3 regions of the Kumtagia sp. genome follow, and region 1 is predicted to be linked to each of the others. Evidence: riboswitches for the same ligand, from Rfam matches in the RefSeq annotation. Region 1 holds a riboswitch; each other region holds the start of a gene.

What was found. Region 1 has a riboswitch for cobalamin ahead of bluB (5,6-dimethylbenzimidazole synthase). Riboswitches for the same ligand answer to the same signal wherever they lie in the genome.
Region 2: it holds a riboswitch for cobalamin, as region 1 does, so the genes downstream of both, AC5JDC_RS13575 (DUF1636 family protein) here and bluB (5,6-dimethylbenzimidazole synthase) in region 1, are expected to answer to the same signal.
Region 3: it holds a riboswitch for cobalamin, as region 1 does, so the genes downstream of both, AC5JDC_RS20940 (CbtB domain-containing protein) here and bluB (5,6-dimethylbenzimidazole synthase) in region 1, are expected to answer to the same signal.

The regions. Positions count from the first base shown of each region.
Region 1 covers NZ_JCACER010000024.1:24,281-31,457, reverse strand. The annotation lists gene AC5JDC_RS10315 (MFS transporter) at 22-1,242, opposite strand; gene AC5JDC_RS10310 (TetR/AcrR family transcriptional regulator) at 1,383-1,973, shown strand; gene bluB (5,6-dimethylbenzimidazole synthase) at 2,010-2,720, opposite strand; cobalamin riboswitch at 2,770-2,945, opposite strand; gene AC5JDC_RS10300 (FMN-binding negative transcriptional regulator) at 3,152-3,799, opposite strand; gene AC5JDC_RS10295 (S41 family peptidase) at 4,172-5,419, opposite strand; gene AC5JDC_RS10290 (histone deacetylase family protein) at 5,615-6,541, shown strand; gene AC5JDC_RS10285 (exodeoxyribonuclease VII small subunit) at 6,544-6,795, shown strand; gene AC5JDC_RS10280 (hypothetical protein) at 6,871-7,158, shown strand; gene AC5JDC_RS10275 (hypothetical protein) at 7,155-7,177, shown strand, end outside.
Region 2 covers NZ_JCACER010000036.1:17,517-29,127, forward strand. The annotation lists gene AC5JDC_RS13530 (AzlC family ABC transporter permease) at 1-742, opposite strand, end outside; gene AC5JDC_RS13535 (EamA family transporter) at 801-1,661, opposite strand; gene AC5JDC_RS13540 (Lrp/AsnC family transcriptional regulator) at 1,835-2,314, shown strand; gene clpA (ATP-dependent Clp protease ATP-binding subunit ClpA) at 2,391-4,865, opposite strand; gene clpS (ATP-dependent Clp protease adapter ClpS) at 4,874-5,203, opposite strand; gene AC5JDC_RS13555 (phasin family protein) at 5,460-5,789, opposite strand; gene AC5JDC_RS13560 (serine hydrolase) at 6,037-7,368, shown strand; gene AC5JDC_RS13565 (DnaJ domain-containing protein) at 7,408-8,106, opposite strand; gene AC5JDC_RS13570 (VWA domain-containing protein) at 8,103-8,822, opposite strand; cobalamin riboswitch at 8,945-9,145, shown strand; gene AC5JDC_RS13575 (DUF1636 family protein) at 9,184-9,597, shown strand; gene cobW (cobalamin biosynthesis protein CobW) at 9,594-10,631, shown strand; gene AC5JDC_RS13585 (cobaltochelatase subunit CobN) at 10,786-11,611, shown strand, end outside.
Region 3 covers NZ_JCACER010000076.1:231,829-243,439, forward strand. The annotation lists gene AC5JDC_RS20915 (nitroreductase family protein) at 1-75, opposite strand, end outside; gene AC5JDC_RS20920 (RgsD C-terminal domain-containing protein) at 187-1,134, shown strand; gene cobO (cob(I)yrinic acid a,c-diamide adenosyltransferase) at 1,154-1,768, opposite strand; gene cobU (bifunctional adenosylcobinamide kinase/adenosylcobinamide-phosphate guanylyltransferase) at 1,770-2,285, opposite strand; gene AC5JDC_RS20935 (CbtA family protein) at 2,278-3,042, opposite strand; gene AC5JDC_RS20940 (CbtB domain-containing protein) at 3,055-3,234, opposite strand; cobalamin riboswitch at 3,271-3,464, opposite strand; gene AC5JDC_RS20945 (gamma-glutamylcyclotransferase) at 3,531-4,217, opposite strand; gene AC5JDC_RS20950 (aromatic ring-hydroxylating oxygenase subunit alpha) at 4,354-5,535, shown strand; gene AC5JDC_RS20955 (aldo/keto reductase) at 5,566-6,399, opposite strand; gene AC5JDC_RS20960 (heparan-alpha-glucosaminide N-acetyltransferase) at 6,480-7,478, shown strand; gene AC5JDC_RS20965 (methyltransferase family protein) at 7,475-7,939, shown strand; gene AC5JDC_RS20970 (adenylate/guanylate cyclase domain-containing protein) at 7,961-9,370, opposite strand; gene AC5JDC_RS20975 (MerR family transcriptional regulator) at 9,490-9,876, opposite strand; gene mgtE (magnesium transporter) at 9,946-11,364, opposite strand.

The DNA.
Region 1 (7,177 bases):
CCTTTTCGCTTATGCGCCGGATCATTCCGCCGGTTGCGGGGCCGCGGCGGGCAGGCTCCTGACCCGGTCGCCGGCCAGCGTGCGCTGGCCGAGCAACACGGTGAGCAGGGAGATCGTCCCGGCGACGACGGATACCCAGAAACCGTTCTGCGCGCCGAAATTGTCGACCACCCAACCGGCCGCGAAGGCTCCGAGCGCCATGCCGATGCCGATGCCGGTCATCACCCAGGTGACGCCCTCGGTCAGCATCGCCTCCGGCACGCGCCGCTCGATCAGGCCGAAGGCGGTGATGAAGGTCGGCGAGATCGCCACGCCGCTGACGAACACGGCCAGCGCCAGCAGCGGCACCGTGTCGGCGACCAGCAGTGGCAGCGTGGTCAGCGCTATGATGGCGACGGCGATGGCGAGTTGCCGCTGCAGCGCCATCTTCAGGTTGAGCGCGCCGACGATCAGGCCGACGACGAAGGAGCCGACGGCGTAGACGCCGATGACCAGGCTGGCGGCGCCGGGCTGGCCGAGCTCCTTGGTGATCGCCACGGCGCTGACTTCGGCGGTCGCGAAGATCGCACCGATGAAGATCAGGGCGAAGGTGATGATCTGCACCGGCCTCTGCCGGATCGCCGAACCGCCGCCGCCGTGCTCCACCGGCCGCACCCGCGGCTCGGTCGAGCGCTGCAGGATGAAGGCGGCCGATCCGAATGCCAGGAACAGCGTGCTGACCAGCATTCCGGCTTCCGGGAACAGCGCCACGCTCAAGCCCACCGATACCGACGCGCCGGCGATGTAGACGAGCTCGTCGGCGGCCGATTCGAAAGCGAAGGCGGTGTTGAGCTCGGGACGGTCGCGAAAGATCTCCGTCCAGCGCGCGCGCACCATCGCCGGAATGCTGGGCATGGTGGCGGCGAGTAGCGCCGAGGCGAACAGCGTCCAGGTAGGCCAGCCCTGGTTGGTGGCAGCGATCAGGGCCGTGAAGGCGGCCACGGAGACGATCGTGGCCGGCACCATCACCTTGGCCTGGCCGAGGCGGTCGACCAGCCGGGAGATCTGCGGCGCCACCAGGGCGTTGGTCAGCGCGAAGGTGGCCGACACCGCGCCGGCCAGCCAGTATTCGCCGAGCGCCTGCGACAGCATGGCGACGATGCCGATGGGAGCCATTGCGAGCGGCAGCCGTGCCAGGAAGCCGGCGGCGGCAAAACCCTTGGCGCCTGGTGCCCTGAAGATTTCGCGATAGGGATTGGACATGGGGATGCTCCTGGATTCCCGGGGCGACGTCACTTACATACGTAGCGTATGCATTCAGTTAATTGCATACGGATCGTATGTCAATTAATATACGCGTCGTACGTGAAATAAATATACGGCTCGTATGGGAAAGGACGGCAATGGCCCACAGACCACGCAGCGAGATGATTGCGGAAACCCGCGCAAAGCTGCTCGCCGCCGCCCGCCAGGCCTTCGGAACCATCGGCTACGCGGACGCGTCGATGGACGATTTCACCGCCGCCGCCGGCCTCACCCGCGGCGCGCTCTACCATCACTTCGGCGACAAGAAAGGCCTGCTGCAGGCGGTCATCGCCGAGATCGATGCCGAGATGAACGAGCGGCTGTGCACCATCTCGGGCCGCGCGCCGAACCGCTGGCAGGGTTTTGTCGACGAGTCTGTCGCCTATATCGAGATGGCGCTCGAGCCGGAGATCCAGCGCATCATGCTGCGCGACGGGCCTGCCGTGCTCGGCGACCCCGCGCAATGGCCCAACGCCAATGCCTGCATCTCGTCCATGACCAGGAGCCTCGCCCGGCTGAAGGCGGACGGCGCCGTCGCCGACATCGATCCGGAGGCGGCGGCGCGCCTGATCAGCGGCGCCTCCCTCTACGCGGCGCAGTGGATCGCCAATTCCGACGACCCGGAAGCGACCTCGAAGAAGGCGGTGGCAGCTTTCAAGGCAATGCTGGAAGGGTTTTTGGCGCGCTGAGGATTTTTTTCGCTCTTTCGGTCGGCCACGGGGCGACTACCTGCCGGCGATCGCCGCTTTCAGCCCTGTTTCGCCTTCCCCGCCGAAAGTCTCGCTCATGACGAGTTCGGCCGCCGGCATGCGGCTACGCCATCCCTGCGTCTCCAGGTCGGGTTTCTCGGCGAAGCAGGAAACGCGCCCGACGCAGAGATAGGCCACCGGCACGACATGCTCGGGAATGCCGAGCAACGCCTTCAGCGCCGCCTCGTCGAAGATGCTGACCCAGCCGACGCCGATGCCTTCCGCACGTGCGGCGAGCCAGAAATTCTGGACGGCGCAGACGGTGCTGTAGAGGTCCATCTGCGGGTTGTGCCAGCGGCCGAGCGGCGTTTCCCGCGCCCGGCTGCGGTCGCAGGTGATGCAGAGGTTGAGCGCGCTCTCGCAGATGCCCTCCAGCCGCAGTTTTTTGTAGAGCGCCTGCCTGTCACCCGCGATCCGCTCCGCCTCCTCCAGTCGGGCGGCGAGGAAGAGCTCGCGCACCCGCTCGCGGCGCGCCGCGTCGCGAATGACGACAAAATTCCACGGCTGCATGTAGCCGACCGAGGGCGCGTGGTGGGCGGCCTCGATCAGCCGCGCCAGCACGGCGTCGTCGACCGGCTCGCCGGAAAAATGCGCGCGCACGTCGCGGCGCGTTGAGATGGCCCGGTAGACCGCCTCGCGGTCCGCCTCCTCGAAGGCATGGGCGGAAGATGTGGCGCCTGCGGGCATCGCTTGTCCCCTCGCGATTCATTGGACAAGTCGATCCGCCCGGCCTTGCGGATGACCTTCCTGTCCGGCCGGTCTTCTGGCTCGGGTTCGCCCCGCCTCCGGCGCCTTCCCGCCGCAAGGCGGTGGCACATGCCGGCGCGGTCCCCCTTACAGCGGACACGCCACGGGATTCCACCGTGTTCCCGATTCTCCCGCGAGGCGGGCACCGGACAGTGGCGGCACTCTATGCCGGAAAGTTATCGGACGCGACCCCCGGGGCGACATCGTCCGGCGAACATTCCCTGAACGTGAGTAGCGATCCGGGGAAGCGGCGCCTTCCGCGCCACGCCGGCGAACGTATGCGCCGCGACGCAGGAGGAACTCGGCCCGGGTGAGACGATCAACGAAGCCGCAGCGCGTGAATTACGTCGCTGGCATCATGATCGGCACCGTTACGCGGAACCGGCGAGCAGGTCTTCGCGGGGGATGAGACGCGCGGCGTCACGGTCGGAAGCGCGCGCGCTCGCGGCGAGGCCCGAGGCAACGCCGGCGCGGTCGGCCGCAGCGCGGTTCTGGCTCATCTTGCGCTTGCCCTCCAGGCGGGCGATCGGCATGCGCAGGCCGACGATGCCGCGTAGCTGCGCCTGGATGAAATCCGCCGGCGCGTCCGACACCGTCCAGGGCGAGGGCCGTTCGCCCTCGTGGAGATCGGTCAGACGGCTCACGACTTGCAGCAGCCTTCCTGGATCAGTGAAGAACTCGACCGGGCCGTAAGCATGGACGGCGACATAATTCCAGGTCGGCACCACCTTCCCGGTTTCCTGCTTGGTCGCATACCACGACGGCGTCACATAGGCGTCCGGTCCCATGAAGATCGCCAGTCCATCGCCCAGCGGCGGAACGCGCCACTGGGGATTGGCCTTGGCCAGATGGCCGTAGATCACGCCGTGCTCGCCCTCGCTTTCGTCGAGGTAGAGCGGCAACGGCGTGGCCAGCGGGCCTTCCGTGGTCGCGGTGACGAAATTCGCCAGCCGTGCCGCACGGATCGTGGCCCTCAGGCTCTGCTGATCGTCGTCACGAAAGGCGGGAGGCGTATACATGGCAAGCTCCTTGCGCTGGAGGGCAAGATGCGCAGGATTTGGCTCGCTTGGAATATCCAGTTTCAAGGCTTTGCGGGTCCAGTTCGAGAACGACGGCATCCGGCGCCGGATCGTCGCGACGATCAAGAGCATGTTCACCACGGTCTAGCGGCCCATGGCGGACTTCCGTCCGCGCGGCGCCTTTCCGGTCGAAATGGAACCTCTCCCCGCCCGTCCGTCGCCTTCCCGCCCCAAGGAGGCGGGGCATCATGCGGGCGCGGTCCCTGCAGCAGCGCGGCGATGGTCGTGCCGACGAGATTGGGCCGGACCGCGAGCCGAGGCCGCCGAGTTCGATTCGCCCGCCCGGGCGAGGCCGGAGCTCCGGCGCCGAACTCACCCGCGCGCCAGGATGCGCTGCATCTCCTCGGTTGCCGCCTCGCGCTGCGCATCGCCGCCGGCCGCATAGGGCAGCCTGAACGGCACGGCGACGCTGGGCTCGACGCCGGCGCCCTCGAGGCGGACATTGTCGCCGATGACCGCGTCCGAGACCGCCAGTTCGAGCAGGCTGTCGTCCGGCAGCACGTAGGCGCGGCCGGCCAGCAGGGCCCCTGCCGTGCGCGTGCCTACGAGCGGGATGCCATTGAGCTTCAGCGCGTATGCGAACACTTCGAGGCCGCTGCGCGTGCCCTCGTCGACGATGGCGACCACCGGCCGATGCCAGCGCACATTGGCGAGAAAATCCTGGCCGCTGCGCGGGATCAGCCGGAACGGCGGCGTGCGGCCGAGGAAGAGTTCGGCCGCGTCGGCGCTGCCGCCGCCCCAGCGCCCACGCAGGTCGAGCAGCAGGCCCTCGGCATCCTTGAGCGGCCCTCTCGCAAGGGCTTCGGCCACCACCTCCATGGAGCGCGGCGCGGCAAGCGTCCACAGCCGGACATAGCCGATCTTGCGGCCGTCGCGCTCGATGATTTCCGCGCTCTGTGCAATCGCCCGCTCGAACATGGCCAGCGGCCGCAGATGCTCGACCCTAGCCTCGACGGCGACCGGCTCCGCATCCGCCCGGCGGCGGAGTTTTATCCCGACCGTCTTGCCGACTTTTTCCCGGAACGACGCGATCTCGTCATAGGGTTTTCCGTCGACGGTCATGATCTCGTCGCCCACAAGAACGCCGGCCCGGTCGGCGGGCAGGCCGTCATAGACGTCGGTGACGAACCAGCGGCCGTCGTCCTGCCGGGCGACCATGCCAATGCCCGGATAGCTGGCGTCGCCGTTGGGCGGGAACAGCCTGCGCCTGTCGTCGCGGATGGCGTAGCGGAAAATGTCGGCCAGTTCGTAGTAGTCGATCGTCCCGGGGCGGAAGCGGCCGGTGTGGGACGCGCCGAGGCTGGCAAGGATCGCCTCGATGGCGGCATCGACGCGCGCGGGCGGGCTTTCCGCTCCAACCGGGGACCGCGGATCTTCGATTTCGCGCCGGACCGCTTCATTGAAGCGGTCGAGCGCCGAACCGTCGTAGAACTCGCGGGTGACCAGTTGGACGGCCCGGTCGAAGACGGGATGTCCGGACCGCAGCGGCTCGGCCGCCGCCGCGACCGCGAGGCCGAGGGCAACGAGCAGCGCCAGCAGACCGGGAATCGTTCTTCGCATGTCCGTCTCCTTGCGCGGGCATTATCGGGCAACCATGGCCGGATCGGGAACGTCGTTCGACACGATTGCGTGAGCATTGCCGCCGGCGTCCGCCGGGCCGCGACGGCGATGCGATTGTCAGGAAGCCTGTTGAGCAACGCCGATCGTGCCATTCCCGGCCATGGCCAAAACGAAATGAGGCGCCTATATCGGGGCATGGTCACCAAGCTCTATTCGCATCCGGTCTTCCTGGAGCATCTGACGCCGCCCGGCCATCCGGAACGGCCGGACCGGCTGCGCGCCGTCGCCCGCGTGCTCGACGACGAGGCTTTCGAGGCGCTCGACCGCGCCGAGGCGCCGGAAGCCGATGAGGCGACGCTGCTCTATGCCCATCCGGAGCGCCACGTCGAAGCCGTGCGCAAGGCGATCCCCGAGGAAGGCATCCAGGCCATCGATGCCGACACGACCGTCAGCCCGAAGAGCTGGGAGGCGGCGATCCGCGCCGTCGGCGCGGCCAATGCGGCCGTGGACGACGTGTTTTCCGGCAAGGCCGACAATGTCTTCGTCGCGTCGCGCCCGCCCGGCCACCACGCCGAGAAATCGACGGCGATGGGCTTCTGCCTGTTCAACAACGCGGCGATCGCCGCCCGCCACGCGCAGCGCAGGCACGGCGCCGAGCGCGTCGCCATCGTCGACTGGGACGTCCATCACGGCAACGGCACGCAGGACATCTTCTGGGACGATCCGAGCGTGCTCTATTGCTCGACCCACCAGATGCCGCTCTATCCCGGCACCGGCGCCAAGCACGAGACCGGCGCCGGCAACATCGTCAACGCGCCGCTGTCGCCGCGCACCGGCAGCGACCTGTTCCGCGAGGCTTTTCGCGCCCGCGTGCTGCCGGCGGTCGGCGATTTCGCGCCGGATCTCATCATCGTCTCGGCCGGCTTCGACGCGCATCACCGCGATCCGCTGGCCGAGATCAACCTGACCGAAGAAGACTTCGACTGGGCGACGGGCCAATTGCTCGACCGCGCCGCGAAAAGCGCCGGCAACCGCCTGGTCAGCCTGCTGGAGGGCGGCTACGACCTCGACGGTCTGTCGTCGTCGGTCGCCGTCCATGTCCGGCGTATGATGAAAGGATGAGCATGGCCGAGGAAGCCAACACCGACATCAAGGCCATGAGCTTCGAGCAGGCGCTCGAGGCGCTGGAGCGCATCGTCGACGACCTCGAGCGCGGCGACGTGCCGCTCGACCAGTCGATCCGCATCTACGAGCGCGGCGAGGCGCTGAAGTCGCATTGCGACCGGCTGCTCAAGGCAGCGGAAGACAAGGTCGAGAAAATCCGGCTGTCGCGCGAGGGCAAGCCGGTCGGCGTCGAGCCGCTCGACGGGGAGTAGACCGACGCGCTGGGCGCTTGCTTGAAAGACCTTCCGCCTGTGACTATGATAATGTCATGTGCATAGGAGGTCGGCATGGATGTTGGCCGTGAAACCGCGACCGCACGGGTCGTTACCCTAATGACCCCGGGCGAAAAGTCCAATCTCGAGGCGAAAGCCCGAAAGGCAGGGCTTTCCGTGGGGGAGATCGTTCGCCGATCGGTGGAAGCCTACGATCCGGAAGAGATGCGCCAACTGGAGGAACTGGCCGTGCTGGCGCGTGAATTCCGGGCAAGTGCAGAGCGGGCATCGCGTGCGGTTGACCGTACCAACGCCAACATCGAGAAAACGCTGAAGGAGCTTGCCGAGCGGCGGCGCACATGAGTGCGTTGGGCGACATCAT
Region 2 (11,611 bases), on a different contig from region 1:
GCGCTCCACCGCCCTTGCGGCGCAACCAGTGGTACAGGAACGCCCCGCCCCCGCCGATCAGGCCGGCAGCCAGCAGGTCGAAGCCGGGCAGCAGGACGTGGAAGACCGGGCCGAGCACCAGGCCCGCCACCATCGCCACATGCCCCGCCCGCTCGCGCGCCGAGCTCCACAGCGACGTCAGGAAATAGATCGGCGTGAGGAAGAGCAGCGCCGCCGTCACCCAGGCGGGCAAGCTGCCGACCAGCAGATAGACGACGCCGACGAGCAAGGTATTGCCGATCACCAGGGTGAAGCCGAGCCCCGCGTAATAGGCCGTGCGCATCTCGCGCGGGACGGCGCGCAGGCGCTCCATCGCGATCACCCACGACGTGACGGCGACGCAATGCGCCAGCACGTAGAGCACCCAGCCGCGCGTCCGTTCGGCCTTCATCTCCGGGACCAGCGCCACCACCATCGGCATCAGCCGCACCGAGGACAGCGCCACCGCGAAGGCGGCGGCGGGCAGCGAGGCACCTGACAGCACGGCACCGACCAGCACGACATTGGCCGGCAGCGCCCACACCGCGGCGACCATGAACATGCTCTCGGCGAGCGTGAAGCCGGCTTCCTTGGCCAGCCCGGCGAAGCCGACATGAGCACTGGCGAGGATCAGGCCGGGTACGGAACAGGCCGCGCGCACGCCGCGAAGGAGCCATCGGCGGGCGCGCCCCGGCTGGGCGGCTTGCGGATTGTCGTCATTCATCGTCCCGCGCCTAGCACATCCCGCCGCGCCGCGCGACGATCACAGCTTGGGCCACCTGCTACCGCGCCGCCTGCCGGTGCAGGGCGACGCCAGCCATCACCAGGGCGATGCCGGCGATGTCGCGCAGGCCGGGCACCTGCGCCAGAACGACCGCGCCGACGACCGTGGCGGTGGCCGGCAGCAGCGCCAGCATCAGCGCGAAGGTGGCGCGCGGCAGGCGCGACATGGCGAGCTGGTCGGAGATATAGGGGATGACCGACGAACAGAGGCCGACGCCGATGCCCGCCAGGACCAGCTCCGGCGAACCCAGCGCCTTCAGCGCCTGCATGAAGCCGACCGGAAAGGCGAAGACGAGCGCCAGCGCCATCGCGGCGCCCAGCGTCTCCACGCCGCGTCCGGCACCGCTCTCGGCGATCCTGTGGCCGAGCACGACATAGAGCCCGAACAGCACGGCATTGAGCGCCGCGAAGCCGAGCCCGATCGGATCGGCCGACCACCGGACGTCGATCAGCGCAAAAACGCCGGCGACGGCCAGCGTCAGCGCCAGCAGGTTGCGCGGCGTCCGCAGCCCGTAGAGCGCGATGACGATGGTGCTGACGAATTCCATCGCCGCGACCAGGCTCATCGGCAGCCGCTCCAGCGCAAGATAGAACGAGATGTTCATGACCGCGAGCGTGATGCCGAGGGCGACCAGCAGCATTCGCGATTGGCCGTCTGCCGTGCGGATCGTCTTCATCGGTCGCGTGAACGGCGCGAAGATCAGCGCCGCCGAGGCGATCCGCATCCAGGCGACGCCGAACACGCCGACCGCCGGAAAGAGCAGCACCGCGAAGGACGGGCCGAGATAGTGGAAGACGGCGCTGACCACGAACCAGGCTTGCGGCGGTACTTTTTCGGCGGCTGTATCGAGGACCGGCATTGGGACTCTATGGGCTTGGCCGTAGATCGAGATCGAGACGGCCAGAGATCGACCGCTGGCCGAGCGGCCCGACTACCTTCTGGACGAACCGAGCATGCAAGCCGCGCCTGCAATTTCCTATGGAGAAAGAACGTTGTATCCTGTCTGTTCACCGCGGTTCGCAGGCAGGAACGATGAAACGCCTTCGATATGAAAACGGGCCGGTGGACCCGGTCGACATGAAGATCCTACGCGCCCTCGCCGATGACGCGCGGGTCAGCGTCGCCGAACTGGCGCGGCTGGTCGGCTTATCGGCGCCAAGCGTCTCGGAGCGCATCCGCCGGCTGGAGGAGAACGGCGTCATCGCCGGCTATACTGTGCGCATCGACGCGGCCGGCCTCGGCCTGCCGCTGTCGGCATGGCTCAGGGTGCGGCCATTACCGGGCGAGCTTCAGCAGGTCGCCGAAATCCTGCGCGGCCTGCCGGAGATCGTCGAGTGCGACCGCGTCACCGGCGAGGACTGCTTCATAGCCAAGGCGCATCTGCGCTCGGTCGAGCATCTGGAGCAGGTGATCGACCGGATCATACCCTTTGCCATGACCAACACGGCGATCGTGCAATCCTCGCCAGTCGAGCGTAGGCTGCCACCGATCGGGGTGCCGGACGCAGCATAGGGTCGAACAGCCAAAAGCCCGCCGGATGGGCGGGCTCCTGGCTCATTGTTCGGATGTTGCCGGCCTGCGGTCGGCCCTACCCCTTGCGCGGCAGTTGGGGCACCAGGCTGCGCTTGCCGCCGTCCCTCGTAGGCGGCGAAGACTTCGGCTTCTGCGCGGCCGTCTTCTTGGCCGCGGCCTTCTTGGCGGCGGGTTTGCGGGCCGGCGGCTTGCGGGGCTCCTCCTCCTTCTTCGGCTTGACCGGCACCTCGTCGGCCACCGCATCGAGCTTGAGGCCCTTCTCGCCGTTCTCCTTCTCCTCGACGGTGACGCGCACCGTACCGCCCTTCTTGAGCTTGCCGAACAGCACCTCGTCGGCCAGCGGCTTCTTGATGTGCTCCTGGATGACGCGGGCCAGCGGCCGCGCGCCCATGCGCTCGTCATAGCCCTTGTCGGCCAGCCAGGCGACGGCATCCGGCTGCAGATCGAAGGTGACGCCGCGCTCCGAAAGCTGCGCCTCGAGCTGCATGACGAACTTCTGCACCACCTGGTGGATCACCGGCACCGGCAGCGAGCCGAACGGGATGATCGCGTCGAGGCGGTTGCGGAATTCCGGCGTGAACAGCCGGTTGATCGCCTCCATGTCGTCGCCCTCGCGCTTCGACGAGCCGAAGCCGATCGCCGCCTTGGCCATGTCGGAGGCGCCCGCATTGGTCGTCATGATCAGGATGACGTTGCGGAAGTCGATCTGCTTGCCGTTGTGGTCGGTCAGCTTGCCGTGATCCATGACCTGCAAGAGGATGTTGAACAGGTCCGGATGCGCCTTCTCGATCTCGTCAAGCAGGAGCACGCAGTGCGGATGCTGGTCGACGCCGTCGGTCAGCAGGCCGCCCTGGTCGAAGCCGACATAGCCGGGAGGCGCGCCGATCAGCCGCGACACGGTGTGGCGCTCCATGTATTCCGACATGTCGAAGCGCAGCAGCTCGACGCCGAGCGACGCCGCGAGCTGCTTCGCCACCTCGGTCTTGCCGACACCGGTCGGGCCGGAGAATAGGTAGCTGCCGATCGGCTTCTCCGGCTCGCGCAGGCCGGCGCGCGCCAGCTTGATCGCGGATGCCAGCGCCGAGATCGCCGTGTCCTGGCCGTAGACGACGCGGCGCAGCTCGGCGTCGAGATTGGCCAGCACCTGCTCGTCGTCGGCCGAAACCGTCTTTGGCGGGATGCGCGCCATGGTGGCGATCGTCGCCTCGATCTCCCTGATGGTGATCGTCTTTTTGCGCTTGGCCTCGGGCAAGAGCATCTGCGAGGCGCCGGTCTCGTCGATCACGTCGATCGCCTTGTCCGGCAGCTTGCGGTCGCTGATGTAGCGGGCCGACAGCTCCACCGCCGCCTTGATGGCGTCGTTGGTGAACTTCACCTGGTGGAAGTCCTCGTAGTAGGGCTTGAGGCCCTTCATGATCTCGATCGTATCGGCGATCGTCGGCTCCTTCACGTCGATCTTCTGGAAGCGGCGCACCAGCGCCCGGTCCTTCTCGAAGAACTGGCGGAATTCCTTGTAGGTGGTCGAGCCGATGCAGCGGATCGCCCCCGACGACAGCGCCGGCTTCAGCAGGTTCGACGCGTCCATCGCGCCGCCCGAGGTCGCGCCGGCGCCGATCACCGTGTGGATCTCGTCGATGAACAGAATGGCGCCCGGATACTCCTCGAGCTCCTTCACCACCTGCTTCAGCCGCTCCTCGAAGTCGCCTCGATAGCGCGTGCCGGCGAGCAGCGTGCCCATGTCGAGCGCGAAGATGGTGGCGCCGGCCAGCACCTTCGGCACGTCGCCCTCGACGATGCGCTTGGCCAGCCCCTCGGCGATCGCCGTCTTGCCGACGCCGGGGTCGCCGACATAGAGCGGGTTGTTCTTGGAGCGCCGGCACAGAATCTGGATCGTCCGGTTGATCTCGTCGGCGCGGCCGATCAGCGGGTCGATCTTGCCGGCGCGCGCCTTCTTGTTGAGATCGACGCAATAGGCCGACAGCGCGTCCTGCTGCTTCTTCTTCGACGGGGTCTCGTCGGCGTCGCCGCCTTGCCCGCCATTGCCCTGCTCCTCCTCGACGCCGCGCGGGGCGCGGCTCTCGCCGGCGCCAGGGCGCTTGGCGATGCCGTGGCTGATGTAGTTGACCGCGTCGTAGCGGGTCATCTGCTGTTCCTGCAGGAAATAGGCGGCGTGGCTCTCGCGCTCGGCGAAGATGGCGACGAGCACGTTGGCGCCCGACACCTCGTCGCGGCCGGACGACTGCACATGGATGACGGCGCGCTGGATGACGCGCTGGAAGCCGGCGGTCGGCTTCGAATCCTCGTCGTAGCCGGTGACCAGGTTGTCGAGTTCGGTGTCGATGTAGTTGAGCACGGTGCGGCGCAACTCGTCGAGATCGACATTGCAGGCGCGCATGACGGCACCGGCCTCGGCATCGTCGATCAGCGCCAGCAGCAGGTGCTCGAGCGTCGCGTATTCATGGTGCCGCTCATTGGCGAAAGTGAGCGCCTGGTGAAGGGCCTTTTCGAGTCCTGGTGAGAAAGCCGGCATTCAAGACCTCACTTCTTCTCCATCACGCATTGCAGCGGATGCTGGTTCTGGCGGGCGAAATCCATGACCTGAGCCACTTTGGTCTCGGCCACCTCGAAAGTATAGACCCCGCATTCGCCGACGCCGTGATTGTGGACATGCAGCATGATGCGGGTCGCCGTCTCGCGATCCTTCTGGAAGAAACGCTCCAGGATATGGATCACGAACTCCATCGGCGTGTAGTCGTCGTTCAGGATCAGCACCCTGTAGAGACTGGGTTTCTTGGTCTTGGGCTTGGTGCGCGTGATCACCGCCGTGCCCCGGCCGGGTCCTCGCCCGTCCTGGTCGCCGCCTTGCATCCTAGCCGCTTGCCACACCGTGGCTTCCCCGCCTTGTCTCACGGATCCTTTCCTTTCGCGAACCTCCGGCCCGCCCGTCTCATGTAGGTCTCCGATCACCGATTTTAAGCCCTTCTATTGGGGTGACAATATGGTCGCGATCACGACCGCATTGCACGGCGGCAACCGGTGTCCGCAAGGCCCGACAACGCAAAAAAATCCGGCCGCGAGCGACCGGATTGCCGACATGGGAGGGTGACGAGGCTCGGATGGGGCGTCACTTCGCCCGCGAGACGAGCGATTCGAACGGCTTGTAGGCCTCCTTGGCGAGATCGGCGTAGAGACCGCCCAGCTTGCCGGATTCGGCGACGAAGCCCTCATAGGTCTTCTTGGCGTAGTCGGCCTGGACATCGAACGCAGTCTCGACCGAGCCGGCCGAGAACAGCTTCTCGATCGCCGCGGCGCCGGCCTCGTAGGACCTCTTCGTGTAGTCGGTCGTCTCGGCGACGATCGCCTGCGCGGCCTTGGAGACGGAGGCTACGCTCTTCAGGCTGCTGTCGACGAACTCCTTGCCGAACGCGCCGGTGTCTTCGAACATCGTGGTCATGGCTGTCCCTTCGGATGGATGGCGTGCGTTGCAAAATAGATATTGTGCACCGCAAAATTGTCAAGGAGCCCTTGTCCGCCAAGGCCCCGCGCGAATTCGACGCAAATTTTAGAACCTAAAGCCCGAACGAATTTATGAACGCGCTGGTTACCATAAACGGATTGGTAACGCCCGCCGCCTACTCTGCCCGTTCGAGGCAGGAACCTTTGCCGCCTCCCGGTGCAACAAGAATTCAAAGGATGTAACAGTGCGTCAGGCGACGGCGGTCCGCTTTTTCCAGTTTTCCATATCCCCCAAAGCGATCGCGGCCTGTTTTCTCGCCCTGATCATCAGCGTCGGCGCCGCGTCGGCGTCCGATTCGCGCTATGCCGCCGTCGTCGTCGACGCCAATACCGGCAAGACGTTGTTCTCGGCCAATGCCGGGGCGCGCCGCTATCCGGCGTCGCTGACCAAGATGATGACGCTCTATCTCACCTTCGAGGCGCTGAAGGCCGGCAAGATCAAGAAGACGACGCCGGTCCGCTTCTCCAATGAGGCGGCCGCGCAGCCGCCGACCAAGCTCGGCGTGCGCGCCGGCGGCTCGGTGTCGGTCGAGACCGCCATCTACGCGCTGATCACCCGCTCCGCCAACGACGCGGCGCTGGCCCTTGCCGAAATGCTGGGCGGCTCGGAAGCCGGTTTCGCCAAGATGATGACCGCCAAGGCCCGTGCGCTCGGCATGGACAGCACCGTGTTCCGCAACCCGCACGGCCTGCCCAACACCGCGCAGTTCACCACCGCGCGGGACATGGCTACCCTGGGCATCGCGCTGCGCGAGCATTTCCCGCAGTACTACCCCTATTTCTCGGTGCGCTCCTTCCAGTACGGCAAGCAGCGCATCGCCAACCACAACCGCCTGCTCGGCAAGGTCGAAGGCGTCGACGGCATCAAGACAGGCTACACTCGCGCATCCGGCTTCAACCTGGTCTCCTCCGTCACCGACGGCGACCGGCGCGTCGTCGCGGTTGTGATGGGCGGCCAGAGCGGCGCCAGCCGCGACCGCCACATGGCGGAGCTGATCGAGAAGTACCTGCCCAGGGCGAGCGGCCGCCGCGGCGGCCCGCTGGTGGCCAAGGCCGCCGGCTCCTCGTTCTCGGCGATCGCCGAGGCGATTCTGCCCAAGCGCAAGGCGCCGACCCCGCAGGCCCGTCCGGACATCGACTCGGTGGCGGAGATCGCCGAAGCCGCGGACGAGACAATCGAGACGACGGCCGTCGTCGAGCAGGCCTATGCGGCGCCGGCGCCCCGCCCGCGCGCCGACATCGACGCTATGCAGACGGCCTCCGTCGAGCCGGAGGGCTGGGTCATTCAGGTGGCCTCCTCGCCGAGCAAGGTGGAAGCGACCGCCATGCTCGAAACGACGGCGCGCAAGGCTCCGTCCGTGCTCGCCTCGACGTCCGGCTACACCGTTCCCTTCTACAAGGACGGCGTCACCTACCACCGCGTCCGCTTCGCCGGCTTCGACACCAAGGCGGCCGCCTGGAAGGCCTGCGGGCAGCTCAAGAAGCAGAACATCGGCTGCTACGCCGTCCAGAACTGAGAACACGTATTTCCGAAGTTGTAGTTCGTATCGGGAGAGTTAGTGGTGATTGGCGAGAAGGACATCCTTGGCTTCGTTGATCCGCGCCGCGAGGAACGACGTCCCGCCGAGGTCGGGGTGCAGGCGCTGCATCAGGCGGCGATGCGCCTTGCGGATATCCGCCGGGGAGGCCCCCGCTTCAAGACCAAGGATCTTGTAGGCCTCCTGCTTAGTCATGGCGCCCGCACGTGGCGCAGCTCGCTCCCCGTCGCCGTCGTCCGCCTTCGCGTTTTCGCGCCAGATGGGAAAGCGGCCGTCAAGATACGTCTCCAGTAGCTGGCGGCTCTCCGGATCGTCGGCGAGGTCGTCCCGCAGATCCCGGAGCTCGCGCAGCGTCATGCTGCTCAGCATGCGCTGCTCGTGACGGCCGGCAAGCACCAGACCGTCGAGCGCCCCGCTGTCGTGGTCCAGTTCCATTTCGAGCGCGGCGGTGCGGACGTTGGAGCGTTTGCCGGGGCTTTTCGGCTTTCGCCCGGCCTGCACCCGCGCCGCGCCGTACCATGCCAGAGCCGCCGAGATCAGAAAGCCGCCGATCCCCGACCGCCCGACCAGCAGCAGCACCAGGCCGAAGACCCCGAGCACGATCGGACCGGCGGTGCGCAGCGTGCGCGCCAGCTTGGCGGCGTCCGATTTCAGGAAGCCGGTCACGGCGGCCAGGGCGACCAGCAGGACCAGCAGGCCGCCGATCACATAGCTCATCCTTCACCCCGCATGTGTTCGATCAGCAATCTGTCCTCCGGCCGGTTGCGCGCCTCCAGCGCCTTCAACCCGCCGGTCGCGAATACAGCCACCGAGGACAGCAGCTTTGCAAGCGTCGCGGCAGCGGTCCGGTCGAAGCGGAACCAGGCGCCCTTCGACAGCCGGGCCATTTCCTTGAACGCCTTTTCGGCGGCGGGATCGCGCCCCTCCTGGAACACGAAGACCGGCACGCCGAGCAGGCCGAGCCGCCCGGCCTGCTCGGCGAGCCCGTCGATCTCCTCCTCCATCGCGTCGCCGATATAGACCAGCGCATCCACCTTGCGGCGCGCCGTCTCCTTGAGGGCGTGGGCGAGGATCTTGCCGATCTGGGTGTGGCCGGCGCGGCAGTCGATCCTGGTCATGAGATCCTTGAGCGATCCGGTGTCGCGCACGAAGCGCGAGGCGCGGCATTCGCCGAAACCGCGGAAATAGGCGAGCTGGACCTCGAGCCCGCCGCTGTTGCCGACGGCGTCGAACATCTCGCCCTGCAGCCGGCAGGCCATGTCCCAAGTCGGCTGCCGGCTCATCGTGGCGTCGAGCGCCAGCACCAGCCGCCCGCCGGCATCCGTCTTGGCCTGCGCCATCGACCGCGCCAGCCGCACGAAATCGTCGATCTCGCGCGAACCGGAGCGGTCGAGCGATCTGTCCGAGCGGACCGGTGTGCCGTTTTTACCCATCACCCCTAAAAAATGTGTCGAGCCGGCGTGGCTTGCAAGCCCGATAACGTCGGCCGGCACCATGCGGAACGGCAATGCGATGCCGGCGCCCCGGCGGTGCGTTGACAGGCTCCGCCGCCGGAGCGTAAACCACGGGCGACGGTTCCCTTCCCGGCAATGGGAAGGGCTAAGAGGGAATGCGGTCAGGCCGTCCGGCCGAATCCGCAGCTGTCCCCGCAACTGTAGGCGGCAAGCCCGCGCCGAAAGCCACTGGAGCGATCCGGGAAGGCGGCTGAGGGCGACAACCCGCGAGCCAGGAGACCTGCCGTCGGAATCGCAATCCCACTGTCCGGCGGGTGACCCGGACGAGGAGCCGTATGACGTGACCATCGGACCGTTTCTGTCGCAGGACGCCGCCACGCCGGTCGAGGGCGTGACGCTCGTCGTCTGCTCGTCCTGCCGCGACGCCACCGGCTCGGACGCCCGGCCCCGCGCCGGCGAGTTGCTCGGCAACCAGGTCCGCGAAACGGCGCGAGGCACCGGCGTAGCCGTGCGCCAGGCCGAATGCCTCGGCAACTGCAAGCGCCGCCTCAGCGCCGCGCTGCTGCGCGACGGCTGCTGGAGCTACGTGTTCGGCGACCTGACGGAGGACGACGCGCCCGACCTCGTCGCCGGCGCCCTGCTCTTCGCGACGTCGACCGACGGCCTGCTGCCCTGGCGCGGCCGCCCCGATTGCCTCAAGCGCGGGCTGGTCGCCCGCATCCCGCCCCTTGCCATCCTCGAGGACCCTTCATGACCGCTTCGCTCAACCGCGTCCCCTGCACCGTCGTCACCGGCTTCCTCGGCGCCGGCAAGACGACGATGATCCGCCACATCCTGGAAAACGCCGGCGGACGGCGACTGGCGCTGATCGTCAACGAGTTCGGCGACGTCGGCATCGACGGCGAGATTTTGAAGGGCTGCGGCGTCGAGGCCTGCCCGGAGGAAAACATCATCGAGTTGGCGAACGGTTGCCTGTGCTGCACCGTGGCCGACGATTTCGTGCCGGCGCTCGACCGGATTCTGGCGATGGAACCGAAGGTCGACCACATCATCATCGAGACCTCCGGCCTGGCCTTGCCGAAGCCGCTGGTGCAGGCCTTCCAATGGCCAAGCGTCAAGAGCCGCGTGACCGTCGACGGCGTCGTCGCCGTGGTCGACGGCCCGGCGCTCGCCGCCGGCAAGGTCGCCTCCGACATGGACGCGCTCGCCGCGCAGCGCGCCGCCGACGGGACGCTCGACCACGACGACCCGGTCGAGGAGGTGTTCGAGGACCAGGTCGCCTGCGCCGACCTCGTCATCCTGTCGAAGAGCGATCTCATGAACGCCGAAGCGACCGCCGCCGCCCGCAACCTGATCGACGCGCATCTTTCGCGTGCCGTGAAGGTCGTGCCGACGGCCGAGGGCCGTGTCGATCCGTCCGTGCTGCTCGGCCTTGGCCTGGCCGTCGAGGACGACATCGAGAATCGAAAAACCCATCACGACGACGAGCTCGACCACGAGCACGACGATTTCGATTCCTTCATCGTCGAGCTGCCGGGGGTGACCGACCCGGACGATCTCGCCGGGCGCATCGCCGCCGCCGCCGAGAGCGAGAACGTGCTGCGCTTGAAGGGTTTCGTCGCCGTCGACGGCAAGCCGCTCAGGCTGCTCGTCCAGGCGGTCGGCCCGCGCGTCAACCACTATTACGATCGCGCCTGGACCGCCGCCGACGACCGCCGCTCGCGCCTGGTGGTGATCGGGTTGAAGGGGCTGGACCGGAATGCGGTTGAGAAGATTCTGGCGGGCTGACGGAATGCCGCGTTCCTTCGCACCCCCCTCTGTCCTGAGCTTGTCGAATGGGCCGGACATGTCCGGTCCATTCGACAAGCTCAGGACAGAGGGGGGTGTGGAGGAGTACGGACCGCCGCTGTGGCAAACGGCCGGCTTGGTCTAGGACTGCGCCATGCACATCCTGCCCACGACATCCGCATCGCTCGACGACCTGATCGAGCCGGTCGACCTGGCGCAACAGCCGGCGGACATCGTGGCGCTGTCCTTCACCGACAGCGACCTGGCTGCCATCGCGGCGGCGTGGAAGCGCGACGAGGCCGCCCTGCCCTCGATGCGGCTCGCAGCACTCCGCGACCTTCGCCACCCCATGTCGGTCGATCTCTGGCTGGACAAGGTCGCGGCGCACGCCAAAGTGATTCTGATACGCATCCTCGGCGGCTACGACTGGTGGCGCTACGGCTGCGACCAGGTCGCCGCGCTGGCGCGGGCCAAAAATGTCCGACTCGCGCTGCTGCCCGGCGAATGCCGGGAACAGGACGAGCGGCTGGTCGAGTGTTCCACCCTGCCACGCGGGGAACTCGACGCGCTGCTCGCCTTCTTCCGCGAAGGCGGACCGGACAATATGGACGCGCTCGTGCGGCGGCTCGCGGCGCTGGCGCGCGGCGATGGCGCGGCGGATGCGGCGGTGGCGGTGCCGAAGGCGGGATTTTACGGGCGCGGCGTCCTCTCCCCCCTTGCTGGGGAGATGGCCGCGCAGCGGCCAGAGGGGGTCGATCCAGGCAGCGCTCGACATGAAGGCCGCGCTCGGCCTCGGGGAACGCCGAGCACTGCCGAAATTACCCCACCCGGCCGGCCCTTCGACAAGCTCAGGACCGCCCACCCTCCCCTCGAGGCGGAGGGAAACGCACCGCCCGTCCTCGTTCTCTTCTATCGCTCCATGCTGCTCGCCGACGACGTCGCACCGATCGACGTGCTGTCCACGGCGCTGGAAACCAGGG
Region 3 (11,611 bases), on a different contig from region 1:
CGGACCGGGCCCCTTGAGATCCTGGATCGGCGCGGAGCCGCGGGCAAGCATGAAGTCGATGATGGGCGACGCCATTTTATTCTGGTTCCTCGAGTTTTCGGCTGAAGCACGCTGCGCGGCGGCTTGGGCCGCGCCCTGGCGCGCGCGGTCTTGAAATTGCCACCGCCTTGCGCTTCAAGGCAAGTCATGATCGCGCGAAAATTCCTGCTGGTGGCCGTCGGCCTTGTCGCACTCCCGGCTGCCGCATCCGCGCAGGACCGCGGCGATCGCCTGCACATCGACATGCCCGGTCTGTCCACCTACGCCCCGGCCCAAGCCACCTCGCCCTTGGCGACCGCCGGGCTCGGCCGCATCACGCTGGCGGCGCAACTGGTGGGCGATGGCGCCGAGATCACGCGCGGCCTGGTCTGGCGGGTGTTCGATACCGAGGCAGGCCCGGACGGTAAGCTGAAGCTCGTCGCCTCGGCCAAGGGCGGCACGCAGTCCTTCGACCTGATGCCGGGGCAATATCTCGTGCACGCCTCCTACGGGCGCGCCGGCGCGACCAAGCGCGTGTCGGTCGGCAGCGACGCCAAGCGCGAGGCCTTCGTGCTGGATGCCGGCGGGCTGAAGCTCAATGCGGAGAATTCCGGCGGCTTGCGCATTCCCGGCAACAAATTGAGCTTCTCGGTCTACCAGGGCGACGACAAGCCGGGGGCCGAGCGCGCGCTGATCCTGCCCGACATCAGCCCGGACACGGTGATCCGGCTCAACGCCGGCACCTATCACGTCGTATCGACCTACGGGAACGTCAACGCCGTCGTGCGCTCCGACATCAAGGTCGAGGCGGGCAAGCTGACCGAGGCTACCGTGGAGCACAGGGCGGCCGAGCTGACGATGAAGCTGGTGCGCGAGGCCGGCGGCGAGGCCATCGCCGACACGTCCTGGTCGGTTCTCACCAATTCGGGCGATCCGGTGCGCGAAAGCGTCGGCGCCTACGCCTCCATGGTGCTGGCCGAAGGCGACTACACCATCGTCGCCAAGAACCGCGACCACATCTACCAGCGCGACTTCACGGTCGAGGCCGGCCGCAACGAGGAGGTCGAGGTGATCGCCGACGAGAATGTTCCGCCGGCCGTGGAGGGCGCGGACTGAGCGCGTTCCCGCCAGCCGTCTAAAACTCGATTCCCTGCTGCGCCTTCACGCCGGCCGCGAAGTGGTGCTTGGTCGCGCCCATCTCGGTGACCAGGTCCGCGGCCTCGACCAGCGCCGGCTTGGCGTTGCGGCCGGTCACCACCACATGCAGCCCGCCGCGCCGCGCCTTAAGCGCCGCGACGACCGAGTCGAGATCGAGATAATCGTAGCGCAGTGCGATGTTGAGTTCGTCGAGCACGACGAGGCCGATCGTCGGATCGGCCATGAGTTCCCGTGCCTTCGCCCAGGCGGCTTCGGCCGCTGTCACATCGCGCCGAAGATCCTGCGTTTCCCAGGTGAAGCCTTCGCCCATCGAATGCCACACCACCTTGTCGCCGAAGGCCGCGAAAGCGGCCCGCTCGCCGGTGTGCCAGGCGCCCTTGACGAATTGCACGATGCCGACGCGGCGGCCGTGGCCCAGCATGCGCAACGCCAGACCGAAGGCGGCCGTGGTCTTGCCCTTGCCCGGCCCGGTGTTGACGATGAGCAGCCCCTTCTCGACCGTCTTGGTCGCGACCTCCGCGTCCTGAACGGCCTTGCGCTTGGTCATCTTGGCCTTGTGGCGCTCGGCCTGCGCGTCGTCGATCGCCTTCATCTCACTTCACCCGCATCGGCAGCCCGGCCGCCATGAACAGCACCTCGTCGGCCACGGCTGCCACCTTCTGATTGAGCCGCCCGGCCGCATCGCGAAAGCGCCGGGCGAGCGCGTTGTCCGGCACGATGCCGAGGCCGACCTCGTTGGAGACGACGAACCAGGGGCCGCGGGGCCGCGCCAGCAGGTCCGCCAGGCGGCGGCTTTCGCCCTCGACGTCATGATCGGCGAGCATATGGTTCGACAGCCACAGCGTCAGGCAGTCGACCAGCACGGGCCGCCCATCCGTAACCGCCTCGAGGGCTCCGGCCAGATCGAGCGGCGCGTCGACCGTTTCCCATCCGGCCTCGCGGCGGGCGCGGTGCCGCGCGATGCGCTCCGCCATCTCGTCGTCGAAGGCCTGCGCCGTGGCGATATAGGTCCACGGCGCCGGAAGCGCCGTGACCCGCGCCTCGGCGTGGCTGCTCTTGCCGGAGCGCGCCCCGCCGAGGACGAAGGTCAGCCGGCCGCGTTCAGGCAAGCTGGCCGCGCGCCTCACTGGCCGAGCCGAAAAAGCGCGAGCGCACGGCGCCGACCAGGCCGCCGAGCAGCGCCCAGAAGATCAGGTTGGTCACCGTGGTGGCGACCACGAACTGGTGGTGCAGGTCGGCGGGAATGGGTGAATCGTGGCTTTCCGGCTGCGGCGCGCCGATGACATGCGGGGCGACGATCAGCGCCACGCCGAGGATCGACAGCGCGACCGTGCCGCGAAAGGCGATCAGGGCGAGGCCGGCCGCCGTCGCCAACACCGTGCCGATCCACCAGACCTGGCGCGCGGCGAGATCGGCCGCCGGCATGGCCGGCAGTTCCGGCGGCAGGCCAAGGCCGGGCGCCAATGTGAACACGGCGAAGCCGGCAAAGCCCCAGAGAATTCCCGAGCGCCAGCCCGAAATGCCGCCGGCGAACTCCGACGCGGCCACCAGGATCAGCGCGAAGCCGATGCCGCTCAGCACGTTTGCAAGGAAGTTGAAGAAGAAGCGCTCGAAACCGTCGGCCGGAGCCCACGCCTCCTCGCCATGGGAATGCGCCTCGGCGGCGGCCGGCACGGCTTCGGTGCCGGTAGCTTCCGCAGCAGCGGGCGCGCCGTGATCGTGGCCTGTGACCTCGCCGGCGCTCTCGAAGGTTTCCGCCTTCAGGATCAGCGGCACGGTGGAATAGGCCTGGAGCGCGGTCATGACGAGGCTTGCCAAAAGCCCTGCCGCCGCCGCGACCAGCACGACGTTGCGAAGAAAGGTCATGTCACGCTCCCGTCAGTGGCAGGGAAAGGCCATCGAGTGACGGTAGTCATGCGCCGCGTTGTGCGCCGCCTCCATATGCGAGAAGCCGACGAAGCCGACGATGAAGATGCCGAGAAACCCGGCAAGCGCGAGCTGAATGGCGCGCGAGGAAGCCGAGACCGGAACGCCCAGCGAAGTCGAAACCGTATTCATTTGCAAGTCCCTTCCGCCCTCCACCCGAGGGCCCTTGATGCACGAATGTCGCCGGCAGGTCTCCTGGCTCGCGGGTTCTCGCCTTGCCCCGCCTTCCCGAGACAAAAGCCTCAGTGGCATTCGGGGTAGGCTCGCCGCTTACAGTTGCGGGGGCAGCCGCGGCCTTGGGCGAGACGCCCGCACCGCATTCCCTTTTGGTTCCTCGCGGAACCGACGACGGCCGCGACAATAGGCGCAAACCAGCGCCGCTGCAAATCCGAATCCGACATCGCACAGCCGGCCCGGTCGCGGAATCGCTATCGGACGGCCGCGAGTTCGGCTGCCACCAACTCCTGCAGCCGCCACAGGCGGCGGTCATGGATGCCGCGCGTTTCGAGGTTGCGCACGGTGTGGAACAGATAGTCGGCGCCGGAGCCGAGATGGCCGCAGGCCCGGGCCAGGATGCGCGCCACTTCCGCGTCGCTTCGCTTGCCGGCAAACGTCCGGCCCTTCGGGTTGACGGCGAAGCCAAGCGCGGCAAGCGGCCCGCCGGCGGTATGGAGCTTCAGCCAGGTCGGCAGGTAGGTGGAAGGCTTTGCGGTCATCTCGCGGCGGATCAGCCTGGAGACCATCTCCGCCGGATCGCCATCCGGCAGCCTGAAGGCGACGCCTCCGCATTGGCCGCCGGGCATGAGACCCATCATCAATCCCGGCTGCTCCAGCGTGCCGCGCCAGCGGGTCTGGTGAATGCAGAAGGCGCGGTGATAACCGCGCGCGGTGGCGACGCACTCCTCCACATGCTCGATCTCCGGCTTCCAGATCAGCGAGCCATAGGCGAACAGCCACAGCGGTCCGGCCGGCCGCTCCGCCATCGTGGCACCGAGGAGTTGCGCATAGTCGTCCTCGTCGAGATAGCCGAGGCCCGGCTCCTGACCGGAATCGGCGATATCTCGGTGGCAGCGCGCCACCATTTCCTCGGTCAACGCCATCAAGCGGGGCTTCATGCGACCGTACTCCGCGATAGGACACCCTGGCGCCCTTCGCGGCACAATCGCCCGGCGCTGCCTGGAAAAGCAAGTCGCCCCGGCACGGTTGACAAAGCCCGATGCGAAGTGTCCGCTCATGCAAATGGAGTGCGCGATGACCCCTGAATCGGTGAAGAGCGATCCTTACAACGGCCTGCCGTCGGCCGAGCCGACCCTGCCGTCCTCCGCCTACTGGGACCCCGCGGAATACCAGCGCGACCTCGAAGCGATCTGGTACCGCGACTGGATAATGGTCTGCCGCGAAGCTGACCTGTCGCAGCCGCTTGCCTACCGGGTCTTCACCATCGGCTCGCAGCAGGTGCTGGTGCTGCGCGACGAGCACGGCGAGTTGCAGGCCTTCCACAACACCTGCCGCCACCGCGGCTCGCAGCTCTGCCGCGGAAGCGAAGGTCGGCTCAAGGCGCGGCTGCTCACCTGTCCCTACCACGCCTGGTCCTATTCGCTGCGCGGCGATCTGGTGCGCGTGCCGTCGAAGTCGCTGCCCGAAGGCTTCGACAAGGCCGACTATCCGCTCTACCCGGTGGCGCTGTCGCTGTGGCGCGGCTTCGTCTTCGTCAATCTCTCGCCCGAGCCCGCCGGCACGGCCGCTTCCGCATTCGACCGCGATTCGGGCGATTTGACCAACTGGCCGCTGGAAGGTCTGGTGACCGGCCATGTCTTCACCAAGGTGATGGCCTGCAACTGGAAGATATTCTGGGAGAACTTCAACGAATGCCTGCACTGCCCCGGCGTGCACAAGCACCTGTCGGCGCTGGTGCCGATCTACGGCCGCGGGCTGATGGCGCGCCATGACGATCCGCAATGGGCGCTGCATGCCGACAATGACGAGCCGCAATATGCCGGGGGCCTGCGCGCCGGCGCCGAGACCTGGTCGCATGACGGGCGGGCGCTGCGCCACACCTTCGCAGGGCTGTCGGAGCGCGAGCGCACCGCCGGCCAGAGCTATGCCATGAACCTGCCGTCCATGTTCGTCGTCGGCCATGTCGACTATGTGCGCACGGTGCGGCTGGTGCCGCTCGGCCCGGAACTGACCGAGCTCACCGCCGAATGGCTGTTCCTGCCGGAAGCGCTCGAAGAGCCCGGTGCCGACCTCGACAACATCGTCGCCTTCGGTACCACCGTGCTCGAGGAGGACGCGGCCGTCTGCGAGATCAACCAGCGCGGGCTGCGCGCCCGGCCGCACCTGGCCGGCGTGCTGATGCCGGAGGAATACGACCTCCACCGCTTCCACGAATGGGTGCGCGAGGCACACCGGCGCGCCGCCGCCTCGCCCTGAAGCTCCCCGCCTCCGACCGGGAAAACCGATTCAGCCCGCGGCCCAGTCGATCGGAAATTCATCGTGGTCGCAGAGCCGCCGGCCGGCCTGCGTGAGCGCCGTGATCGCCTCCATCTCCGGCTCGCTCAAGGCGAAATCGAAGACGGCGATGTTCTCGGCCAGCCGCTCCTTCCTGGTCGTGCGCGGGATGGCCACCACGCCGGCCTGCTGCACGTGCCAGCGCAGGATCACCTGACCCGGCGTCTTGCCGTGGCGCTCGGCGGCGGCGCGCACCGCCGGCTCCGAAAACAGCCCGCCGTCACGGAACAGCGGACAGTAGGAGACCAGCGCCATGTCAGCCGCGCGGCATGCGGCGACGAGCTTCGACTGGTCGAGATAGGGATGGTACTCGACCTGGTCGCAGACCAGCGGCGCTTCCGACAGCGCCACCGCCTCGGCGAGCAGTCTCGGCGGAAAGTTCGAGACTCCGATGTGCCGGGTCAGGCCGCCACGGCGCGCCGCGTTGAGGGCGCCGATCGTTTCCTTCAGCGGGATGGTGGGGTTCGGCCAATGGATAAGCAGGAGGTCGACATGGTGGAGGCCGAGCCTCCGCAGGCTCGCTTCGGCCGCGCGCTCCAGCTTGCCGGCGGCAATGTCGGTGTACCAGACCTTGGTCGTAACGAAAACCGCGTCGCGGCCAATATCGCTCGCAGCAAGCCCGCGCCCGACGTCGGCCTCGTTGTCATATCGCGCGGCGGTGTCGACGTGCCGGTAGCCGAGCGCCAGCGCCGACGCCACGAGATCCGCGCAGGCATCGCCGCGCAGGGTCCAGGTGCCGAGCCCGAGCGCGGGAATGGCGGCGCCATTGGCGTTGACGACATGCATGATAGCCTCCAGGTGCTTTCGTTGGCGCTGCCGGACGTGATAGCCGTGGCGCCGCAGCCGGCACCGGAACCCGCCCCCAAATGCATCCTGACCCGAAAACCCAGCGAGAGCCAGCCGCGAAGCGGCGAATCGAGGCGCTCGACATCGCCCGCGGCCTCGCCCTCCTCGCCATGGCGATCTACCATTTCGCCTGGGATCTCGAATTCTTCGGCTATGCGCCGCCAGGCATGACGGCCGTCGGCGGCTGGAAGCTGTTCGCCCGCTGCATCGCCTCCAGCTTCCTGTTCCTGGTCGGCGTCAGCCTGGTGGTGGCGCATGGCCGCGGGATACGCTGGCCGGGTTTCCTGCGCAGGCTGGCGATGATCGTCGCCGCCGCGGCTGCGATCTCCGCCGTCACCTATGTCGCCGTGCCGGACGCCTTCATCTTCTTCGGCATCCTGCACCAGATCGCCCTGGCCAGCCTGCTCGGCCTCGCCTTCCTGCGTCTGCCGCCGCTCCTGACGCTTGCGGCAGCCGCCTTCGTCATCGCCCTGCCGCTCTTGTTCCGCTCCGCAATCTTCGACCATCCGGCCTTGCTGTGGCTGGGGCTGTTCGAGAGCAGGCCGCGCTCCAACGACTACGTCCCGCTGTTCCCCTGGTTCGGCGCGGTGCTCGCCGGCATCGCCCTGGCGGGAATGGCGGCCGCCGCCGGCCTGTTCGACCAGCTCGCAACAATCCGGTTCGGCCGCTGGTCGACCCCGCTGCAGTTCATCGGCCGCCACAGCCTCGCCTTCTACCTGATCCACCAGCCGGTGCTGATCGGCGCCGTCTGGCTGTTCTCCCAGATGCTTCCGCCTGCGATACAGCCTCCGGAGGTACGCTTCCGCGCCTCCTGCGAGGCGACATGCGCGCAAGAACGCGACGCGGCGTTCTGCACGCGCTATTGTGCGTGCGTGCTCGGCGAACTGGAGACTACGGGCGACCTGCCCAGCATCTTCGCCGGACGACAGGATGAGGATCTGCGCGAACGCGTCTCGGGCATGGCCGGACTGTGCACGGCGCGCGCCGAGGACAACGAGCTGGAGGATACCGCGCCGTGACGCCACCCAACCGCTTTCCCTGGCCGCCGGTGATCTATCTCGCGGCGATCGCCGTCAGCATCGTGCTCGGCATCGTCTATCCCCTGCCGTGGATCACCGGACCGCTGTCCGACCTGCTGTTCGCCGCCGGCTGGCTGGTGGTCGCCGCCGCGGTCGCCGTCGAGGTCGCGGCCTTCCGCGCCTTCTCGCGCGCCAGGACGACGGTCATGCCGACACGCGTGTCGGAACATCTGGTGACCACCGGACCGTTCGCCTTCACCCGCAACCCGATCTATCTCGGCAACACCGCGCTCACCATCGGCATCGGGCTGATCGTCGGCAGTCTATGGTTCCTGCTCTTCGCTGTGCTCGCAGCGGTGACCACGCAGAAGCTGACGATCGAACCGGAGGAAAGACATCTGGAGGCGCGCTTCGGCAAGAAGTACCGCGACTATCGCGCCCGCGTCCGCCGCTGGCTGTAGAGGCGGCGAGCTGCGCCGCCGTCAGGGAATCGCGAAAATCCTCACCTCGCGCTCGATGCCGCGCAGCGCCAGATCCTGTGAGACCGGCGTCAGCCTGTTGGCGGCGAGCACGCCAGCCGAATGCTCGTCCTCGACCACCGCGCTTGTGACGAAGATCGCCTGCGAGGTGGCGAGCCCCTGCACCCTGGACGCGATGTTGACGGTCTGGCCGAAATAGTCCTGCCGGTCGTTCATGGTGACGGCGATGCAGGGGCCCTCATGGACGCCGATCTTCAAGAGCAGATCCTCGCGGCCGCTGTTCTCGTTCAGCGAGCGCATCGCGTCCCGCATCCTGATCGCCGCCGCGACGGCCCGATCCGGCGTCGGAAAGGTCGCCATCACCGCGTCGCCGATCGTCTTGACCACCGCGCCGGCTTCCGAGGCGACGATCTCCTGCAGCACGCGGAAATGCGCCTGCACCATGTCGAAGGCGTTCAGGTCGCCGACCCGCTCGTAAAGCTCGGTCGAGCCGCGCAGGTCGGTGAACAGGAATGTCAGGCTGGTGATCTTCAGCCGCTGGTCGACCGCCACCGTATCGGTGCGGTAGAGATCGCGAAACGTCTGGTTGGTCAGCAACTGCTTGGCGGTCAGGAACGGCCGCCGCCGCCCGAGCATGTCGTGCAAGGCATGGCCGGCGATGAAGACCGCCGGCAGGACGCGTATGTCGGTGCGGTTGTCGATCGCAATGCGAAGCGGTCCGGGCTGCATCTGCAAGGTCTGGTTCTGCGAATGCTCGCGGTCGTAGATCAGCGCTAGATTCTGCCGCTCGCGCGTCGGCTCGCCCTTCACGTCGATGAACTGCACGCTGTGCGTCACCGGTTCGAAGACGATGATGAACTCGGCCGGCAATTGCAGCGCCAGCACCATCTTCTCGCCCGCCGGAACCTCGACGGCTTCGATGACCATCTCGTCGATCGCTTCGGCGTAACCATCCTCCGGCAGGTCGACGCCGGAGCCCCAGTAAAGCTGCCTGAGATATTCGAGCATCGGCAGCGTTTCGGGATTGTGGGCGGCGATGCGGCGCACCCTCGGGCTCACGGTGAACGTCACCTCGACCATCTCGTCGAGCGTCGGTGAATACCCTTCGGCGCAGAGGGTGCAGACATATTCTTCCTTGGTGACGGTCTTCAGGGTGGCACCGCTCTCCAGCACGCCACCGCAGCCGGGGCAGAGCACGTTCCACGCTATGTCGAACACGCCGAGCGACGCGCCATGCAGGAAGCCGGCGACGGTCCGCTCCGGGTCGAGGCCGTTGCGGTCCGCGAAGGCCAGCGGGTTGATTCTGCACAGCGCGCGGTCGGTGCCGTCGGCGACAAGCGTTTCGATGGCGCCCGCCACCGCAGGGTCCGCGGAATTCCGCAACATCGCAAAGAGAGCGCTTGTTTCACTCATGATCCGCCTCCGCAGCTGCTGGAGCGTCGTTCAAGGCGATTCATACACCCGGCGAAGCGGTCCGTCACTTGCGACATGGGCACCTGCTGACACCGCAGTGCCGGCAGGGCCGAGGCAAGTCAGGTGTTGACGCCGAGCTCGACCAGCCGCTCGACGCAGGATTCCTCCGCCTGGTCCAGTTCCGCCAGCGTCTCTTCCAGATCCCGGCGCTTCTGGCGAAGGTCTTCCTTCTTCTCGTTGATGCGCGTGATGAGCAGCTTCAGCTGTCCGACCTCGCCGGGCGGCTCCCGGTACATCTGGATGATCTCGCGGATCTCGTTGATGGAGAAGCCGAGCCTTTTTCCGCGCAGGATCTGTCGCACCAGATGGCGGTCGGAGGGCCGGAACAGCCGGGTGCGGCCGCGCCGGACCGGCTGGATCAGTCCCTCGTCCTCGTAGAAGCGCAGGGTGCGCGTCGATATGTCGAACTCCCTGGTGAGTTCGGTGATCGAATAGTATTCGCGCATGCCCAGTCCTGCCGGCCGATTCCAGTTCGGCAGGATCGCACGGCGTTTACGTAAAAGTCAATTCAGGCCTCACCCGAGATGCATCCACCACGTGGCCAGCCCGAGAAAGGCCAGAAACCCGATGACGTCGGTGATCATCGTGGTGAAGATCGATGACGAGATCGCCGGGTCGGCGCCGAGCTTGTCGAGCAGCAGCGGGATGAGGATGCCGCCAAGTGCTGCCGCCAGCATGTTGATGACCATGGCGGCGGCGATCACGATGCCGAGGTCGTGGTTCTGGAACCACAGGGCGGCGACGACGCCGATGATGATGGCGATGATGGCGCCGTTGGTGAGGCCGACCAGCACCTCGCGGCGGATGACGCGGCCGGCATTGTAGATATCGAGGTCCTTGGTGGCGAGCGCCCGCACCGTCACCGTCATCGTCTGGGTGCCGGCATTGCCGCCGAGCGAGGCGACGATCGGCATCAGCGCGGCAAGCGCCACCATCTCCTCGATCGTGGCGCCGAACAGGCTGATAACGGAGGCCGACAGAAAGGCGGTCGCCAGATTGACCAGCAGCCAGGGCACGCGCGAGCGCGAGGTCGCAATGACAGTGTCGGAGAGCTCCTCGTCGCCGACGCCGCCCATGCGCAGGAGATCCTCCTCGGCCTCCTGCTGGATGACGTCGACGACGTCATCGATGGTGAGCACGCCGACCAGCCGCTCGTTCTCGTCGACGACGGCGGCCGACAGCAGGTTGTACTGCTCGAACTCCCGCGCCGCCTCCTCCTGGTCCATCGTGGCCGGGATCGCGTGGCGCGTCTCGTGCATGATGTCTTCGATCTTGACCGAGCGCTTGGCGCGCAGGATCTGGTCGAGATCGATGGCGCCGAGCAGCTTGAAGGACGGATCGATGACGAAGACCTGGCTGAAGCGGTCGGGCAGGTTGTTGTCCTCGCGCATGTAGTCGATGGTCTGGCCGACCGTCCAGAACGGCGGCACCGCGACGAACTCGGTCTGCATGCGCCGGCCGGCCGATTCTTCCGGATAGTCGAGCGAGCGGCGCAGCCGGATGCGCTCGGTGAACGGAAGCTGGGCGAGGATCTCGTCCTGGTCGGCCTGGTCGAGATCCTCGAGAATGTAGACCGCATCGTCGGAGTCGAGTTCCTGGACGGCCTTGGCGATCTGCGCGTTGGGCAGGTTCTCGACGATTTCCAGGCGGATCGCCTCGTCGACCTCGGTCAGCGCCGAAAAATCGAAATCGGCGCCGAGCAGGTCGACCAGCGTGCGCCGCTGCTCCGGCAGCAGCGCTTCCAGCAGGTCGCCGACCTCCGACTGGTGCAGGTCGCCGACATCCTTGCGCAGCGTGAGCGTGTCGCGGTCGGCGATCGCCGCGCCGATATGCACGACGAAAGCCGGCCGGATGACGCCGTCCTCGCCATAGATGTCGGCATGCGCCGCCTCGTGACCGGCGTCGCCCGGGGTCGTTTCCTCGTGGCCTTCCAATTGCGCCGCCTTGCGATGTCCGGTGTCGTTGTGCCGCAGCTTTAGCCCGGCAGGGAACGGAATTTCAAACGAAATGCAGCCGCGCCGAACAGCGTCTCCGGCGGGCAACGCACTGAGGACCCCGCTGCGTTAAGTGCGGCATCCACGAACGGCTTGGACAGAAGCCGCGCCGGCCGCCCCGGCAACAGGTGCCGCCGTCGCGATGGCGTTGTACACTCTACCAGAATCGACGGGTTTCCGGCTGGCG